2 linked regions of the Gemmata palustris genome follow. The protein of the gene in region 1 interacts with the protein of each later gene in a pairwise test. Links are inferred from orthologs where the notes say so. Each region holds a gene or a part of one and is shown in the gene's direction. Other genes may lie near its edges.

The links.
Region 2: the proteins of nth (region 1) and aceE interact in binary tests that used the Escherichia coli proteins (3 or more experiments, as listed by UniProt). The link is inferred for Gemmata palustris from one-to-one orthologs.

The regions. Positions count from the first base shown.
Region 1 is NZ_JAGKQQ010000001.1:7,001,576-7,011,032, forward strand. Bases 3,058-5,903 are described here. They hold nth (endonuclease III), read left to right. Parts: upstream 3,058-4,028; coding sequence 4,029-4,778; downstream 4,779-5,903. Other genes in these bases: J8F10_RS29070 (enoyl-CoA hydratase/isomerase family protein), read left to right, coding at 3,188-4,027; pepT (peptidase T), read left to right, coding at 4,819-5,903. Also shown: pgi (glucose-6-phosphate isomerase), read right to left, coding at 1-90; J8F10_RS29060 (acyltransferase family protein), read left to right, coding at 372-1,532; J8F10_RS29065 (DUF1501 domain-containing protein), read left to right, coding at 1,636-3,030; more of pepT, read left to right, coding at 5,904-6,057; J8F10_RS29085 (hypothetical protein), read left to right, coding at 6,060-6,536; J8F10_RS29090 (DUF6999 family protein), read right to left, coding at 6,561-7,496; J8F10_RS40430 (3-oxoacyl-[acyl-carrier-protein] synthase III C-terminal domain-containing protein), read right to left, coding at 7,678-9,457. UniProt on the Escherichia coli protein: DNA repair enzyme that has both DNA N-glycosylase activity and AP-lyase activity. The DNA N-glycosylase activity releases various damaged pyrimidines from DNA by cleaving the N-glycosidic bond, leaving an AP (apurinic/apyrimidinic) site.
Region 2 is NZ_JAGKQQ010000001.1:3,259,466-3,269,434, forward strand. Bases 1,862-5,219 are described here. They hold aceE (pyruvate dehydrogenase (acetyl-transferring), homodimeric type), read left to right. Parts: upstream 1,862-2,190; coding sequence 2,191-5,019; downstream 5,020-5,219. Other genes in these bases: J8F10_RS13240 (hypothetical protein), read right to left, coding at 1,862-2,050; J8F10_RS13250 (2-oxo acid dehydrogenase subunit E2), read left to right, coding at 5,150-5,219. In the rest of the region: J8F10_RS13230 (ATP-binding protein), read right to left, coding at 1-91; J8F10_RS13235 (STAS domain-containing protein), read right to left, coding at 169-534; more of J8F10_RS13240, read right to left, coding at 980-1,861; more of J8F10_RS13250, read left to right, coding at 5,220-6,787; J8F10_RS38810 (hypothetical protein), read right to left, coding at 7,641-8,312; J8F10_RS13260 (hypothetical protein), read right to left, coding at 8,403-8,900; J8F10_RS13265 (hypothetical protein), read right to left, coding at 9,097-9,810; J8F10_RS13270 (DinB family protein), read right to left, coding at 9,908-9,969. UniProt on the Escherichia coli protein: Component of the pyruvate dehydrogenase (PDH) complex, that catalyzes the overall conversion of pyruvate to acetyl-CoA and CO(2).

The DNA.
Region 1 (9,457 bases):
GCGCAAGTGCGTTTTTTGCGCTGTTTGGTAGTGCGCCTGCAGCGCGGCCCACGCGGGGCGCTTGTTGAGCAGAGTGCGTTCGGCGGCCATTGGGAAATCTCCTGGGGTGGCCGCTAATGTACCGCGTTCTCCGGCCAGTGCTACGACCGACTGCGGAAATGCTTCCGTGGCACCCGCCGATCTACCTGCGGTCTTCATCATTCCATTTTTCGGCAGATTAAGACTTGCGGTTCGACGGGCTCATCGGGCACAGTATTCGTCGCGCGGGTGCTCCGAACGGTCCAATAGGGGCTCCCGACGCGATCTCACATCGCTGCCGACCGCACGGACCTTGTGTCAGACACCGTACCTACTAACACGAAGAAACCGCGATGCCATCCGCCCCTTCCGAACTGGCTCCAACTGTGGGTCCGGCCGAATCCGCGCGCCTCGTCTCGCTCGATCAGTTCCGCGGTTACACCGTGCTCGGCATGTTGCTGGTGAACTTCGTCGGCTCGTTTGATGCCGTGAAGAAGCAACTCCCGGTTCTGGCGCACCACCACACGTATTGCAGCTACGCCGACACGATCATGCCGCAGTTCCTGTTCGCGGTGGGGTTCGCGTTCCGGCTGACGTTCGTGAAGCGCGTGACCGCGGTCGGTGCGCAAGCGGCTTACTGGCACGCGGTGCGCCGAAACCTCGGTCTCTTGTTGGTCGCGTTCGTGGTTTACAACGTCGGTTCCAAGTGGGAGAAGTGGGACGACTTGAGTCAACGTGACGTGGTTCTGCTCCGGTGGGCGAAACAGGACTTGTTCCAGACGCTCGGGCACATCGCGGTCACGTCGCTGTGGGTGCTCCCGGTGATCGCCGCGCGGCCCCGCGTGCGGATCGCGTACACTGTCTTTTCGGGGGTACTGCACGTCGCGCTGTCGTACTGGTTCAACTACCGCTGGACTAACACTCCGCCGAACGGCGTGGACGGCGGGCCGCTCGGGTTCCTCACGTGGGCGGTGCCGCTGTTAATCGGTTCGCTCGCGTGCGACCTCTATCAATCTACCCCGAACCGCGAACGGCTCTGTATTCGGTTCGCGTTCATCGGGGCAATCATCGCGGCTCTTGCTTACGGTCTGTCTTGCGTTCACCTCGCGCCCTCAGATATGGACGAAGGGCACTTCAATGCTGCGGTTTCGGCGGCCCCGCCGCCGCTCGTTTTCGTTAACGTGAAGCCCCCGACGAACGACCTGTTCACGATGAGTCAGCGGTCCGGGAGCTTGACCTACACGCTGTTCGGGGCCGGGGTCGCACTCATTGTGCTGGCCGTGTTCGTGTTGGCGTGTGATATTGGCTCGATGCGAATCGGTGTGTTCCGCACGCTCGGATCGAACGCGCTCGCCGCGTACATCATTCACGACCCCGTGTACGAAGCGGTTAAGCCGTTCGTACCGAAGGACGCGCCGCTTGAGTATATCTTTGTGATGTGCGCTCTGGCGCTCACGATCTGCTACGCCCTCATGCGCAGCCTGGAGAAGAACAAACTGTTCTTGAAACTGTGAGGTCGGGAACGCGCTGGCGTCGGCCGCGTTCCGATGATAGGGTGAATGTGCCGAAATTGGCGCACACCTACCATCCCTCGGCCCGTCAGCTCGGGACAGCCTCATGCCGGCCAATCCAATCGGTTGCGAAGAGTTCCGCCGGTCGCTGCGCCGGCCCGATCGCCGCGCGTTCGTGAAGGCCGGCGCGCTCGGCGCCCTCGCGCTCGACGGATTGTTTCGTGCCGAGGCGCGCGCGGAAGAGGCGAACCCCGGCCGCCAGGCCGGGGGTAGTTCGCTCAGCAAGATCAACAACGTCATCCTGTTGTGGATGCGCGGCGGGCCGAGTCACCACGACATGTGGGACCCGAAGCCCGATGCGCCGGCCGAGGTGCGGGGCGAGTTCGGGGTGATCGACACGAACGTTCCCGGTGTGCGGCTCTCGGACCTGCTGCCGATGTCCGCGAAGATCATGGACAAGTGGTCCATCGTCCGCAGCCTGCACCACCACGACGCGGGTCACAGTACCGGCGACCAAATCTGCTTCACGGGCTACAACCCGGGGCCGAACCCGGACGAGAACGTTCACCCGTCCATCGGGTCCGTCGTCTCGAAGCAACTCGGCCACCTCTCGACATCCATGCCGCCCTACGTGATGATCCCGCGGCTGCTCCCCGGCGCCGGCTCCGCGTACCTGGGCACCGCACACAAGCCGTTCGAGACGGGCGCGGACCCCGCGCAGCCGGGGCCGTTCAAGCTCCCCAACTTTAAGCTCGCACAGGGCATCACTTACGACCAAGTGGACGACCGGAAGGGCCTGCTGAAGCGGTTCGACACGCTCCGACGCGACGCCGACAAGAGCGGCCAAGTCGATGCGGCGGACAAGTTCCAGATGCGGGCGTGGGACATCCTCACTTCGCCCGCGGCACGCGACGCATTCGATCTGGACAAGGAGCCGGCGAAGGTCCGCGAGCGCTACGGCCACATGCCCGCGTTCGACCCGAAGGCCGCCGATCGGTGCGGCGCGCCGAACTGGGCACAGCGGATGCTCCTCGCGCGGCGGCTGGTCGAAGCCGGGGTGCGGATCGTGACCGTGGACGTGCGCTGGTGGGACACGCACGTAAAGGGCTTCGAGTCGCTGAAGCTCGGGTTCCTGCCGCGCTGGGACCGTGCGTTCAGCGCGCTCATCGAAGACCTCGAAACGCGCGGGCTGCTCGAAACGACGCTGGTCGTGGCGTGGGGCGAGTTCGGCCGCACGCCGAAGGTGAACGCGCAGGCGGGGCGCGACCACTACCCGAGTGTATTCAGCGCGGCGTTTGCGGGGGGGCCGGTTCGGGGCGGGCGCGTAGTGGGTGCGTCCGACAGTAACGGCGCCTTCCCCAAGGCGAACCCGAAATCGCCCCAGGATGTGCTCGCGACGATTTACCGGCACCTCGGCGTCGATACCGAAGCCCAGTACCTGAACAACGGGCGCCCCATCTCCGTGTTGCCCAGCGGCAAGCCGATTGACGAATTGTGCTGACACAATCGTTCCACGTTCCAGCCGTTCCAAGTTCCACGTTGAAGGCCCATCAACGGCCTTTCGCTTTCAACTTGGAACGGCTGGAACGTGGAACGTGGAACTCATGTAGGCGCAGTTCGGGTTGATTTCTCGCCTTCGACCCGCGAACATTCCCGGCATGTTGTTCGAGTCCCCACACATTCGCGTAACGGCCGAGTACGGCGTCGCGACACTCTGGCTCGGTTTTCCCGGCGATCCGGTGAACGCGCTCGACGGAGCGCGCCTGAGCGAACTCGATTCCGCACTTGCGGGAATCGAAACGAACGTCTTCATCAACACGCTGGTAGTCCGGTCCGCGAAGCCGTTCGGCTTCTGCGCCGGACTTCATCCCGATTCCGAGCGCGTAACAGATCGCGCCGGGTTCGCGTGGCGCGGGCAGCGCACGTTCGCGCGCCTGAGCGCGCTGCCGTTTACGACGGTCGCGTTCATTGAGGGTCCGTGCCTCGGGGCCGGCTTCGAGCTGGCGCTCGCGTGCGATTACCGCCTGTGTGTCGCCACACCGACAACGCACCTCGGCTTCCCGGGGCGCTTCACGTGCTTCGGCGGAAGTCATCGGCTGCGGACGTTGTTGGGGCGCCGCGCGGAACCGTTCATTACATCAGGGCGCACACTTTCGGGCCGCGAAGCACGCGACCGCGGTTTGGTGGACCGGGCGTTTTGTGCCCGGCGCGCGAAGATCGATCTGCGCACGTTCCTTGATGAACTCGAATGTACCCCGCGCGTGCCGGAACGCAGCTCGGACGAAACCGGCTTCGCACAAGAGCGCCGCGCGTTCGCGGCCCTGGGATCGTTTACCGCGGGCGCTCCGACTAGCGTCTCGCTCGACACTGATGCGCTGCTCGCGCGAGGATTTATTACGCCGCTCGAAGCGGAACAGGCTCGCGCCCGAACCGCATCTGAGCCCGTATCCGTAGCGACGGCAGGAGAACCCGCGACTTCTGTTCGGCGGGCCGCGTAACATGGACGACCTCACTTCTGAGTCGAAGCTCCCGCCCGCGCGCGATCGTGTCGTGCCGATCAACGACCGGCTCGCCCCGCTGTACCCGGAGTTCGAGGGGCTAAACTACGCGAACCCGTTCCAGTTACTTATTGCAGTCATTCTCTCGGCGCAATGCACCGACAAGCGCGTGAACCTGCTCACGCCTGCGCTCTTCGCGCGGTTCCCGACGGCGAGAGAACTCGCGGAATGCGATATCAAGGAGTTGGAGCAACTCGTCAAGCCGTCGGGGTTTTACAAAAACAAAGCCAAGAATATCCGCGCGTGCTGCGTGGAGATGGTAGTGCGCTTCGGCGGCGAAGTTCCAACCACGCTCGATGACCTCGTGACACTCCCCGGGGTCGGTCGCAAGACCGCGAACGTGATCCTCGGGCACGCATTCGAGACGCCCGGCGTCACCGTGGACACGCACGTCGGGCGGCTCTCGCGCCGGCTCGGGCTGACGCGCCACCGCGATCCGGTGAAGGTCGAACTCGCGCTGGCCGAGATCGTGCCGCAATCAGAATGGCTGCACTTCAGCGGCCGGCTCATCATGCACGGCCGCAAGGTGTGCTTGTCGCGCAAGCCGCGGTGCGAAAAGTGTGTGATCGCGGACCTGTGCCCGAAGATCGGCGTGAAGGGCCTCGCGGCGAAGCGCAAGCGGAAGAAGAGCACGAAAACCGATTCACCGCAGAGAACGCAGAGGGCACCGAGAAAGTCAGCGAGTAAATAAAGCCTCTGTTCTTCTCTGCGTTCTCTGCGGTGAAACTCTTATGGCCATTGACACGCACACGCTACTCGAACGGTTCCTGCGGTACGTTCGCATCGACACCAAAGCGGACGAGAAATCCACCACTTATCCGAGTTCGCCCGGACAACTCGTGCTCGGCGCGATGCTCCGCGACGAACTGCTCGCGCTCGGGATCACGGACGCGGTCCAGAACGAACACGGCCTCGTGTTCGCGACCGTGCCGGGTAACGTGCCGGGTGCGCCCACCATCGCGTTCAACGCGCATGTCGACACCAACCCCGAAAACTCGGGCAAGGACGTGGACCCGCAAGTGATTCGCGGGTACCGCGGTGGCGACATCACGTTGCCGAAAGACCCCACGAAAGTGATCCGCGTTACCGAGAACCCGGAACTGAACGGCCTGATCGGGAAGACGATCATCACGACGGACGGCACGACCCTGCTCGGGGCCGATGACAAGGCCGGAGTTGCGGTCATCATGGAAGCCGCCCGCACTCTGTTGGCGAATCCCCAGATCCCGCACGGCCCGGTCCGAATCGTCTTCACGTGCGATGAAGAGATCGGTTTCGGCGTGAAGCACCTGGAACCGGCGCAGATTGGGGCGGTGGTCGCGTACACGCTCGACGGAATGGCGTCGGGCGAGATCGAGGACGAAACGTTCTCCGCCGACGCCGCAACGGTCACCGTCACCGGCATCAACATTCACCCGTCCATCGGGAAGGGGCGGATGGTGAATGCGGTGCGACTCGCCGCAATGTTCATCGACCACCTTCCCCAGCGCACGATGAGTCCCGAAACGACCGACGGGCGTGATGGGTTCCTGCACCCGCTGACGACCGAGGGCGGGACCGGTCAGGTCAAAATCGGCTTCCTGCTCCGCGACTTCGATACCGCGCAGCTCGCGGTACAAGCGGACCTCCTGCGCGAGATCGCGCGCCAAGTCGAGCGCGAGTACCCGCAAGCGAAAGTGCAGGTCGAGACGCGGAAGCAGTACCGCAACATGCGCGACGGGATCGCGAAGATGCCGAACGCGGTGAAGTTCGCGGAAGAAGCGACCCGGCGCGCGGGTCTGGAGCCGAAGTTCAAGATTATCCGCGGCGGCACCGATGGCTCGCAACTCACAGAGAAGGGGCTACCGACGCCCAACATCTCGACCGGCGAACACAACCCGCACTCCCCGCTCGAATGGACCTGTTTGGAAGAGATGGAATCCGCGGTGAAGGTTGTGCTGGAACTGTGCCAAGTTTGGGCAGGGAAGTAGTCATGGGAGATATCAAAGTCGCTCTGATCGTGGGCGCATTTCTGATTCTTCTCGTTACGTTTTCTGTTCTGATGGTGAGACAGTTTCTGTTTACCGTGCGGCGCGCGGAAGAACTCTTTCAAGCGCCGCGCGTCTCTAAAGAACCCGAATCGCCAAGAAATGCGTTCGTCGAATCCCGACTCGGGCAGCGACTGATCGGGCTGTTTTTGTTTGGGATCGGTGCTTTTGGGGTGTTTTGGTTCTGGCGCGAAGCGCTTCGGGGTAACGAGGTCGGTTATTTGTCCGCGATTTTTTTCCCGTTCGCTACTGCCGTGGGAACCGGCAACCTCCTATTTCCATACGATTTTGCGACCCAGCGGCAGAGGTACGGGCGGGGAGAGGCACGAACCTGGGAAGAGGTGCCGGAGCCGATGAAAGTGTTCATCGTCCTCGGCCTCTGTGCGAGCCTTATCAACTGGTGGGCGCTGATGTCGAGATGAGTGCCCGAGGTGCGCACAAATTCTTCAGGAGGATATTGGTCCCTGTAGGGGGCGGTCCTGCTTCACGGCGTCGGCCTTGTTCTCGCGTGTGCGCTTCTGGCGGACCAGAAAGGCGTGCAGGAACTCCGCCGCCAGGCCGTGCAGCATGAGGCGGTGCGCGGCACCGAGCGTCGAACTCGGAACGATCGGGTGCTTGTTGTTCACCAACCCCAAGTACCGGTGGTCGTTCAGGAGCGTGGTCGCGTAGAGCGCGATGGTTTCGTCCAGTTGGAGCGAGTTGCACGCGCGCCAGAAGTCGCTGTCGGTCAGGAGCAGTTGGTACATCGGCGTGTACATTTCGATCGCCGATTCGAGGTCGATTAAGTTGAACCAGCCGTGCGGCATGTCCTCGATCGGGAACTCGCCGTCGGTGATGCAACTGAAGTCGAGTTCACCCTTCGGTTGAAGCTCCAACCCCTGTTCGTTGAGCTGCCGGTTGATCTCGATGATGAAGTTAAAGATGTTCAGGTCGTGTTGCAGGAACACGTTCTCGGTCAGGTCGTGTAGCTTCTCCGGGCGCAGGCCCACGAACTCCATGTTCACGCCCTTCGCGTTCTTCGCGATGAACTGGAGCAGCTCCGTGCCGATGTGGAAGTGGCGCATGATGAGGTAGTTCGCGTAGGGCGATACGAACCACTTCAGGCCCCAATAAATCGAGTGGTGCAACAACCACGACGATGTGAGGAACCGCGGCATCACCGTTTTCAGCACCTTGAACCCGCAAATCGTGAGCCGACAAAACGGCCGAATCATCGGCAGGAACCACTGGCGCGACGTCGAGGCCACGTCCACCAGGAAGTTCGCCTTCGCGACCGCATGAAGCGGCACGCTCGTGTCCACGTAGAGCGCGAGCCACGGGTTCGGGTCGAGCGGGTTGTGCTTGATGCTCTGGAGCTTCTGCGTCGCGTCGGTGGGCGGCATCGCGTGAGTCCTGTTCGCGGCTCTATTCGTAGGGTGGGACAAGGCTTTGCGCAGGCCCACCATCGGGGCTCCGGCAGCCAGGTGGTCCGGGCTCGGGAGCGCTTCGCTTCGCGCTCACGATACCCAGGGAGGTGGTGGGCCTGCGCAAAGCCTTGTCCCACCCTACGAAACCGCGGCATCGTTAGACGTTCCCGATCTCTTCGAGTTGCAGGACGTACAGCCGGGCCACCACCTTGGCGGCCGTCACGATCTCGTCGACCAGCTTATCGGTCAGGATGCCGGACTGCACCGCGGCGTCGAGGCGCTCGAAGTGGACGTCGTCGCTCGCAGAGTGGTACGCGAGGAACGATACCTGGCGCGGGTCCAGTTTCAATTGGGTGCGGATCAGTTCGGCCCAGCGCGCGGCCACCCGGCGCCCCAAGCCCTCAATGATAAACATCGCGCCGATCAGATCGAACGGGTTCTCGCGGCTCGCGCGGCTCAGGATGTATTCCGAGAGCGCCGTGCTGCCGATGTTCTTCTGGCCCGCGCGAATCTCCTCCACGTTCCCGCCCACCGATGCGTAGTCGCGCTCGATCATCTCGAAGTCGCGGTGCTCGTCGCGCGAGTGCCCGATGAACGCGGACCGGATCGGGAAGTGCTCGCGCGTCACGTTCGACGCGGCCCGCGAGATCCACCGCGACCCGTCGATCACCTGCTGCCGCAAGTTGAACAGTAAATCGCGGTAATCCTGAAGCGTCATGCGCCCATCAAACATCTTCGCCACGATAGGCACGCGGTTCAGGCGCGTCTCGAACGCGGTCCACACCCCCGCGAGTTGCCGCACCAGTGACTCTTCGAGGGGCGACCCGCTGGTTTTGATGTCGGGCGGCGCGGAAACGCTGGGGGCAACCGCGGTCGGACGCGCACCGGGTGAGTCATTCCCGACGACGCGGACGATCACATAGCCGAACATGAACCGGCCGCTCTCGGGCACGATGCACACGATGCGCTGGTCGGGCTTGAGTTTCCCGCTGCGGAAGAGGTCGCCGAGCATCAGCGGGAATGATGCGGAGCCGACGTTGCCGCTCGTGTAGAGGTTCGTGAACACGCGGTCCGGGTCGATCGTCAATCCGCCACGAACAAACAGTTCGTTCGCCTGTTCGCGGAACAGGTGTGACGAGTAGTGCGTCACCCACCAGTCGATGCCCTTCGGGTCGAGTTTTCCTTCCTCGATCAATTCAAACACGCCGTTCACGCACAACCGCACGACATCGGTCAGCAGTTCCGTGCTCTGGTGCAGGTTGATCGCACCTGCGCGGGACGCGGTCTCGTAATCCGGGTGATCCAGCCAGCCGACTTGCTGCGCGGCGAGTACCTCGGCGCGGGTGCCGACGAACATGCACGGCGGGAACTGGCTCGCGTAGGACTTCAGCGCGACCGTTTCGATTTCGAGCGACAGGCCAGCGGGTGCGGGTTCATTCGCCAGCAGGAGTGCGCCCGCGCCGTCCGAGAGCATCCACCGCAAGAACTCCGTTTCAAATGGTAGTCGCTTGCCCTCGCCGTACCCCTGTGCCTGGAAGCGCGAGGCTTTCAGGAGCCGGCTGGCGAACTCGCTCGCGACGCACACCGCGTTGGGGACTTCGCCCGACCCGACCGCGAGCGCGGCGTGCCGCAGCGCGACGACGCTGCTCGCGCAGATGCCGTGGATCGTGGCGATCTCGCACGGCGGCATGTCGAGTTCGCCATGAACCATGCTCGCGAACCCGGGCAGCGGTAAATCGCCCTGCGAAGTCGCCGCGACGAGCAGCCGCACGGCCTTCAGGTCGAGCGTACTACGACCGATTGCGTCGCGCACGGCGCGGGCGGCCATTTGCGCGTTGGTGTGTGTGGTGTGCTGATTGTTATCGAGTGCGTAGTAGCGCTGCTCGATCTTATTCTGGCGCAGCACGCGCTCGCGCAGGCCCGAGGGTCTGGGACCG
Region 2 (9,969 bases), 3.7 Mb from region 1 along the record:
GCAGCGCGTCCTCGATCAGTTCCATTACGCGGCGCGACTCGCCCAGGTCACTGGGTATCGTCAGTTCGGTAACGGTGCGGGTGGCGCTCATGCTTGGAAGTCGCGGGAACCGGCGAAATGGAGCACGGGGGCGGACGGCGGCGCCCCCGCGCGCGAGTGGGCGGGCGGTCAGAACCCCTGCAGCCCGGCCTGTTCGTCCGGGAAGATGGTGAGGATCTTGTCCAGCTTGGTGATCTTGAAGACGTCGAGGATGTCCTTGGCGATCTTGCACAGCACCAGCTTGCCCTGAACGGCCTGGAGCTTGCGGTGCAGCGTGATCAGCTTGCCGAGGGCGGCGCTGGACATGAACTCGACGTTGCCGAAGTTGAGCAGCACCTTCCGGCGGCCGAGCTCGTCGACCAGGCGGAACAGGTCGTCGCCGATCATCTGGATGTTCTGCTCGTCCAGGATCTTCTTGTCGACGAAGTTGACGACCGCGATGTCCCCGATGTCTTCGACTTCGAGCCGGCGACGGCGGGGCGGTTGGGACGCCATGAGACACATCCTCAGCGAGAAGGAAAGCGAGAGCCAGCCACACGCAGCGGCGCGCGCCAACCACACGGAGTAAAGGAAATCATTCTGGTTCGGGGACGTTCTGTCAAGTAGCGCGGGTGATTTTAACGGACCAGCGTTCGATCGAGCCCGCCCCGGCGGGGCCGCACCGCCTCTTGTTCCGCGGCGCTCACACTGGGGCGCCCGTTCCGGCAGCAGGCGCCCGCGGTCCCGGCGTTCGTGAGTGCGAGCGGAAGGCTTGTCATGGGTCGCGGGCGAATAAGGCCGGCCGGGTGGTTTCGCGAGTTCCGGCGTTACTGTTTACTAGCGAGAGTAACACCCGTATCGCTCCGGTGCGCTCACATTACGCGCAGTTCTGCCGCCCGGCGCCGGCGGAACCGGAACGACCGCTCCGCGCGGCACCGGCGGAACCCTCCCGCGCCGGGCCTCACGGTAGCGGGATGCCCTTCAGCTTGAACGGCACCTTGAACTCGACGAGCGGCGCCGGGGTCTCGTACACGAGCTTCCAGCCCTTGGTGGTGGGCGCGCTGAAGCCGTTCTTCGGGTCCTCCTTGTAGCGGTGGGTGACGACGAGCGGCGTCGCGCGCTCCCGCTCCGGGATCTCGTAGTCGTCGATCGTCACCGTTTTGCCGTCCGGCGCCCGCAGGAGCAACCGGTTGTCGCGCAACCACCAATCGCCCTCGAAGCTCTGGAACACCGGTTGCCCGGCAGGGTAGTTCACCTCCACCACGATCTCCCACGAATCTTTAATCTTCTGGACCCGCTTGAGCGCCGCGGTCACGTCGCCCTGTTTCTTGGCGTCCGGCAGTTTCCCGTCCGGTACGTCGAACGCGAACGCGAGCAACCGGTCGGCGGCCGTCACCGTGAATTCGCCGTCCAGCGCGGTGAGCTGCTCGCTCTTGCGCGTGAGCCCGTTAAGGCGCACTTTCATTTCGCTCGTGGAGTTGGTAGGTAGCGTCTTCGCGCTCCCGTCCTCGGCGGTGACGCGCCCCCCGGTCGGGTCCGTGATTTTGGTAATGCGCGGCGCCGTATCGATGCGGTACACGCGGACGCGCGGCTCCCAGTGAACGAGCAGTCCTACGTCGTGAAAGGTCGCGCCCAGTTCGAGCAGCGTGCGCCCCACGACCTGCTGCACGACCACGCGGAACGCCCCGTTCGTGGCGGCGATCTCCTGCGAAGCGCCGCGCGGGACGAGCTCGACCTTTTGCCCGCCCTCGGAGAGCGCGATCCGCGTGCGCGTCTTGTCGGCGCTCGCCTGGAGCGCCTCCCAGAACGGTACGCGGTCGAACGCCACCGGGCACTGCGTTTTGAGCGCCGCGGGCGCGACCGAGATCGGGATTTTGGACTGTTCCGACAGCCCCACGCAGACCTCGCCGAGCACCTTGCCGGACTTGTTCCAGGTGACCGGCGTCGGTGCGAGCGCGGGTTTCGGCGGGTCGGCCGCGGGCAGTAGTGACAGCGCGCCCACCAAGACGCATATAATGGTTAGTATTCGCATCGCGGTCCTCGGTTCGGGAGGGGCGCCCCGGTCGTATAGACGACCCGGAAGCCCCCGCCTATCCTAACCTTGCACCACGAGCCGAGCCACCCGCGGTCCGCCCCGCCTCGATTCTTGCTCGCTACACGAGGATTTCGCCGATGCTCGTCACCCCGGACGTGTTGGCTCTGAATAGCGCCCGACTTCCCGAAGACATCGACCCGCAGGAAACCACCGAGTGGCTCGATGCAATGGAGGCCGTGCTTAAACACGGCGGGCCGGAGCGGGCCAAGTACCTCCTCGAAACGCTCATCGCGGTCACCGACCGGGCCGGCGCTAAAATGCCCGGCGGGATCACGACGCCCTACGTCAACACGATCCCCGTCGAAGACCAGGCGGCCTTCCCCGGCGACCGGGTTCTCGAGCGGAAGCTCAAAAGTGCCATCCGCTGGAACGCGATGGCGATGGTGCTCAAAGCGAACAAGAACACCAACGTCGGCGGCCACATCTCCACCTTTGCCAGTGCCGCCACGCTTTACGAAATCGGCTTCAACCACTTCTTCCACGGCCGCTCGGCCGACCACCCCGGCGATGTTGTGTTCTTCCAGGGCCACGCGAGCCCCGGCATGTACGCGCGGGCTTACGTCGAAGGGCGGCTGGAAGAAAAGAAGCTGGACAACTTCCGCCAGGAACTGAAGCCCGGCGGCGGGGTGTCGAGCTACCCGCACCCGTGGCTCATGCCGGACTTCTGGCAGTACCCGACCGTCAGCATGGGCCTCGGCCCGATCATGTCCATCTACCACGCCCGGTACAATCGGTACCTGCGGGACCGCGAGCTCGCGAAGACGGACCGCGCCCGCGTGTGGGCGTTCCTCGGCGACGGCGAGTGCGACGAGCCCGAATCGCTCGGCGCGATCAGCCTCGCCGGGCGCGAGAAGCTCGGCAACCTCACCTGGGTCATCAACTGTAACCTGCAGCGGCTCGACGGCCCGGTGCGCGGGAACGGGAAGATCATTCAGGAACTCGAGGGCATCTTCCGCGGCGCCGGGTGGAACGTCATCAAGGTGGTGTGGGGGACCGACTGGGACGAGTTGCTCAAGAACGACCACACCGGTGCGCTCGCCCGGCGCATGATGGAAGTTGTTGACGGCGAGTACTGCGACTACGTCGGGCGCGACATGCGCACCACCGAAGAGATCAACTCTAAGAAGCTCATCAGCGAGGAAGAGGACGCCGACCGTCGCGGGGCGTACATCCGCGACGTGTTCTTCAACACGCCCGAACTCAAGGCGCTCGTCGAGCACCTCTCGAACCGCCAGGTCGCGGCCCTCAAGCGCGGCGGGCACGACCCGCTCAAGGTGTACGCGGCGTACAAGACCGCGACCGAGCACAAGGCCCAGCCGACCGTCATTCTCGTGAAGACCGTGAAGGGTTACGGCATCCCCGGCGACGGCGGGCAAGGCAAGTTCACCACCCACCAGTTGAAGAAACTCGCGGTCCAGATCGAAGCCGTGCCCGACATGAAGCCGGAGGAGAAGTCGAAGCGCCAGACGCTCGCCGCGCTCCGCCAGTTCCGCGAGCGGTTCGAGCTCCCGGCCCTGTCCGACGAGCAACTCGAAACGATCCCCTTCTACCGCCCGCCCGCGGACAGCCCCGAAGCGAAGTACCTGAAGGCCCGGCGCGACGCCCTCGGCGGCCCACAGCCGTTCCGCAACAACGAGTTCGTGCCGTGCCAGCCGCCGGAGCGCAAGAGCTTCGAGCGCCTGTACGGGGCCACGGTCGAGGGGAAGACCGCCTCGACCACGTTCGCGTGGGTCAACCTGATGACCCAACTGTGCCGCGACCCGCACATCAAGCACCTGATCGTCCCCATCGTGCCGGACGAGGGGCAGACGTTCGGGATGCCGCCGATGTACAAGGCGTTCGGCATGTACTCCAGCGTCGGGCAGACGTACACGCCCGTCGATAAGGGGTCGCTCTCGGAATACCGCGAGTCGAAGACCGGCCAGATCCTGCAAGAGGGGATCAACGAGGCCGGGAGCATGGCGAGCTTCATCGCCGCCGGCACCGCGTACAGCACGCACGGCGTGAACACGATCCCGTTCTACATCTATTACTCGATGTTCGGGTTCCAGCGCATCGGCGACCTCGCGTGGGCCGCGGCCGACGCCCGCACCCGCGGGTTCCTGATGGGCGCCACCGCCGGGCGCACCACGATCAACGGCGAGGGGCTCCAGCACGAGGACGGGCACAGCCACCTGATGGCCATGACCATCCCGACGTGCCGCACCTACGACCCGGCCTATGCCTACGAGCTCGCGGTCGTCATCGAAGAGGGCATCAACGCGATGTACGTGCGCGGCGAGGAGTGCTTCTACTACCTCACCGTTTACAACGAAGCCTACGACATGCCCGCGATGCCCGGCGAGCACGTGCGCGAGGGCATCATCCGCGGGCTGTACCCCGTAAAGAGCGCGAAACCCGCCGGCGCGAAACTCGAGGTGCAGCTCCTCGGCAGCGGCGTCATCCTGAACGAGGCGCTCCGGGCACAGCAGATCCTCGCGGACAAGTACAACATCGCCAGCACGGTCTACAGCGCGACCAGCTACCAGATGCTCCGCAAGGACGCCATCGAGTGCGAGCGCCACAACCGCCTGCACCCGGACGCGCCCAAGAAGGTGCCGTTCGTTTCCCAGGTGCTCGGCGCCACGAAGGGGCCGATCGTCGCGACGAGCGACTACATGCGGGCGCTGCCGGAAACGGTCGCCCCGTACCTGAACGGCCGGCTGCTCGCGCTGGGCACCGACGGGTTCGGCCGCTCGGAAACGCGCAAGGCGCTGCGGCGCTTCTTCGAGGTGGACGCCGAGAACGTGGTGGTCGCCGCGCTGTACGCGCTCTTCGAGCAGGGGCAACTCGACCCCGGCACGGTGAAGAAGGCGGTCGCGGACCTGGGCATCGACCCGGACGCCGCGCACCCGTGGACCATCTGACCGGGGCGCGCCGTCGGACAGTGACAATCGAAGGCGCGCGACCTCGCGCCCCCGGCTCGCACCGCGTGACCGTTCGGACAAGTTGACACCACAGTGGCGGGTCGCGTGCGCGCGGTCCGTAGGGGGCCTAATGGACATCGTGCTTGCGAACCCGGGCGAGGGTATTGAGGGCGGTACGGTCACGGCGGTGTTCGTGAAGGCGGGCGACGCGGTCAAGTCGGGCCAGGCGCTGGTCGAGGTGAGCACCGACAAGGCCTCGATGGAGGTCACCGCCGAGGCCGACGGCACCGTCGAAGCGGTCCACGTCAAACCCGGAGACAAGGTCGCCGTCGGAGGCAAACTCGTCCGCGTATCCGGCGGGGCGAAGCCGAGCGAGGCGCCCGCACCGAAGAGCCCACCCCAGCCGAAGGCAGAAGCCCCGGCCGCGCCCGCGCCGCAACCGAAGGCCGAAGCGCCTCGCGCCGACGCCGCATCGATCGACGTCGTGCTCGCGAACCCGGGCGAGGGTATTGAGGGCGGTACGGTCACGGCGGTGTTCGTGAAGGCGGGCGACGCGGTCAAGTCGGGCCAGGCGCTGGTCGAGGTGAGCACCGACAAGGCCTCGATGGAGGTCACCGCCGAGGCCGACGGCACCGTCGAAGCGGTCCACGTCAAGCCCGGAGACAAGGTCGCCGTCGGGGGCAAGCTCGTCACCCTCAAGACCGCGGGCGCCGCACCGACCGAGCCGAAGGCTTCGACGCCCGCACCGGCCCAACAAGCCGCACCGACGTCGGCCGCGCCCTCCCCACAAGCGCAGCCCGCATCGAACAACGGCAGCGCGAGCGGCACCAAGACGGTCGTCCCCGCCGGACCCGCGACGCGCAAACTCGCACGCGAACTCGGCGTCGCACTCGGCGAGCTGAAGGGCAGCGGGCGCGAGGGCCGCGTGACGCTCGACGACCTCAAGGGCTTCGTCCGCACCGAGCGCCAGCGCGTGAAGGGCACCGGCGGCGGGCCGGCCGCGCCCGCGAGCGGGATCATCGTGAATGCGTTCGCGCTCCCGCCGCTGCCGGACTTCGCGAAGTTCGGGCCGGTCGAGGTGACCGATATCGGTGTGACCCGGCAGGCGATCGCGAAGAACCTCACCGTCGGCTGGCGGACCATGCCGATGGTCACGCAGCACGAGCTCGCGGACATCACCGACCTGGAAGCCGGGCGCAAGCGCATCGTCGACGCCCTCCCCAAAGGTAGCCCGAAGATCACGATGACGGTGCTCGCGATCAAGGCGTGCATCGCGGCCCTGAAGGAGTTCCCGCGGTTCAACAGCAGCTACGACATGAACGCGGGCAAGCTGGTCCTCAAGAAGTACTTCCACATCGGCATCGCGGTGGACACGGACGCGGGGCTGAAGGTGCCCGTGATCCGCGACGCGGACAAGAAGAGCATCCGCGACCTGGCCGCGGAAGTGTCCGTCATCGCGGAGAAGGCCCGCACGAACAAGCTCACGATCGACGAGATGCGCGGGGGCACGTTCACCATCACGAACCTGGGCGGCATCGGGGGCACCGGGTTCACGCCGCTGGTGAACTACCCCGAGGTGGCGATCCTGGGCCTGTCGAAGTCCGCACTGCAACCGGTCGTGCGCGACGGGCAGATCGTCGCGCGGCTCGTGATGCCGCTCTCGCTCACCTACGACCACCGCGTCATCGACGGGGCCGACGGGTGCCGGTTCGCGGTGCGCCTGTCCCAGCTCTTCAGCGACCCGCTCCGGCTCCTGATGGAGACGTGAGAACCACCGGGGGCCGCGGTCGACCCGCAGGGGATTCGTGTTTGTGCCCTCTCCCCTTGCGGGAGAGGGTCGTCGCGCTTCGCGGCGGGGTGAGGGGTTGCTCCCACACACAGGAACCACCCCTCACCCGGTTCGCAAAGCCTCACCACCCTCTCCCGCAAGGGGAGAGGGCACAATCCGAAACCGGCCTGCCGTTTCGGTCAACGGGCCGCCGGACTAACATTTGCTAACATTTCGGGGCCGGGGCCGATCGCGCCGGCCGAGCAACACACCAACTGCTGATATCCCCGGGCTTTTGACACATCGGGCGCCGAATCATCCCCCGCAGATGGCTAACAATCGCTGACATTTCTGCGCTTCCGGGTGAGCATTCGGCCAACATTTCGCACCTGCACCCGTGCATGTCCCGCGCGCACAATAGCATCGGACACTCGGTCCGCGCATTGGCAAATTGTATACTAGTGAACGAATAAATACAAACAGTTTCTTCCCCGCGGGTGTTTCCCCGGGTGCGCATCACGACCCGGGGGCTGGGATGTGCAACCCCTTCGGGGTAGAAACCCGAACCACCCTTGAGCCCCGGTGAACCCCGCCCGCAAGGGCGGCGGGTGCGCCCACACGCGGCGCGCGCCCGCACGACCAATGCCGGTACCCCGAAGGGGTCATACTCCCCCGTCCAGGGTCGACCGCAACGCGGGCGCACCCTGGGAACCCCGTGCGCACCCGCGCCCCAAACAACACTGGGCGCCACCCGGTCCCCGACCACGCGCAGCTCGCCAGGGGTTTCACCCCTGGCGAGCTGCGGTCGCCCCATCCGTGGCTACAAAGCCACCACCGCGCCCCCCGTGCCCCGCTACTCCTTGCCCAACAGCAGGTCCACGACCCAGCACCCCCGCACATGCGGCGCGCCCGCGTCGCGGCAGTGGCTCAGCACGTCCGCGTTATCGCACCCCGCGTCCTGGAGCGCGTCGGCCAGAATCGGCATCGCGCCGAACTCGCGCGACTCGTACATCTGCGCCGCCAGCGCAACCGCGGTAGACGTGCGCCATGACGGGGAGAAGGGCACCGGGCGGAACGGGAGCGGCCCCCAAGCGCACCTTAACAACCCGCACTGGCTGGCAAACTCTTTATTTCGTCCGGTAGTCCAATCCTCGGGGTCCGCCATCGACCCAACCGCTACCGCAGCGGGTTGGAAGACCTGTCTCCTTCGCTCGGGATCAAACGACACGGCCCACGCCGCTGCGGTTGCGGCGTACTCCTCGATTTCCGAACGGAGCGCCACTCGCCCAATCGCTCGCTCGGCCTGATCCGAACGCCCCTCGACAACGCACGAGTCGACCAAACCGTTTTCATTCATCTCGGCAACTTCGACGGCTTCCTTGCTCCAGTTGTGAAGGATCAGGTGCCAGATCCTTCGGCAACACGCCACCGCGAACAACCGCAACTTCCGGTCACCCGCCTTGCCTCGGAGGAACTCAAGCATCGGCTCGGGATCTTCGCACGCCAGCCATTCCGCTTCGGTCATCGGTTGCCCCACGAGGTGCGTCCGCGCGTGGATACCCGCACCCTCATGACAGCCGGGGTTCACTCCTGTCGGCTTGCGGGGGAGAAGAAATCACGTCCCCGGGACCGACGCAACCCCGGGTCCGCCCGACTCCGTGTGGGCCGCGGGCGGACGCCCCTTGGTGCCCGGCGCGTCGTCCTGCAAGGAAGCGGGTAAGGACACGCGACCGTTATCGTAAGCACCGCCCAGGGCTCCTTGAGTCGCCGTCCGGCACGCCGGCACGAACAGTACGGCGAACAGGGACGCGGCCCACGCCGCCCGGCGCCGCAACCGCCGCCACACCCGGGTCCGCAGCCCGACCGGACAATCGGCGGTCAGCACCCGCCCGTCCGGGCGCCGGTACAGCCGCACACACGGCGCCCCGGTCGGGTCGGAGAGCAGGTCCGTTGCTTCCGCGGTGGTCAGTGCCGACAGGTCGAACACCTGCCGGCGGCACTGACCGCAGAACCGCGACCGGTCGCTGCCGCTCATTTCGTCCCACGGAACGGTACACGGCGTGGCGACGGTGAGCGCGTCTAATGTGTCGAGCGTGGGCAGCGAGATGGGCACAGCAACCCCTGTGCGGCGATACGGATGAATCGTTTGGGAGCGCCATATCGTCCCCCGCCCTCGAACACAAGGCAGCCCTGCTCGGCCCCTATTGTCGAACCGCGTCGTTACCCGCCCGCTATTCCTTGCCGAGAGCCAGGTCCACGACCCAGCGCACGTGGCAGTGGCTCAGCACATCGGCGGTTTCGCACCTGAGTTAAGCGGGTCGGCGGTTTCGGCGGCTCAACCAGAGTCCGAGCGCCACGCCGGCCGCGACCGTTGCGAGCCCGCCAACGGCCCACCACGCCGAAGGGGTTGCGCGGGTTTGGGAGGTGATTGCCCCGGTCCGAGCGTCGAACACGAACCTGTTGCCGTCGTGTGTCACGAGCGCGTACTCCAGCCGGGCGTCATCGAACGAGTCCCCGCCGCGCCAGTAAAAATGTGACGCCGAGCGCGGCAACCGGTCCGGGCGATCGACCAACTCTCCGATGCTGTACGTGCGCACGAGTTGGCCCCGGGCGAAGAAGCTGACGGCTTCCGTGGCGAGTTCCGGGCCGAGCGGGGCGGCGCGGTCCGGAGCGAGTTCTGGCCGCGGGCCGAACCGAACCATGTGAACCCCGTCGCGTGCCACCGCGACCTCGCGAGCGTACCAATCGACCGTCCACAACGGCTTAACAGTTCCGTCGTTGTAATAGAGGCCGCTCACCGCATAGACGCGGCGGATCTCCCGGACCTCGGCCGCCTGCGCCTCGTTCAACCAGCCGTTTCCCCGTTCACCTGCGGGGGCGAGCATCACGAAAACGAACTCCCCGCCGGGAACCGTGACCTTGTACGACACGGGACTGAGGTCCTGGTCCGCGCGTGCCGGCGAAACTGCGAACAGAGCGGCCAGGACCGCGATCCCGAGAACCGGCGGGCGCGCGCGTACCATTTGTTCTCCCGCCCGGACGTGCGATTCGGAACACCCATCACCCTCCCGCCCCCTTCCCCGGCCCGGAGCCCCCAAGGGCGGCGCGCTGGTCCGCGGGTCACGGCGCCGGGGCGTCGAGTTGGGGGAGCTTGCACCAGAGGATGTAGTCCGTGTCCACGG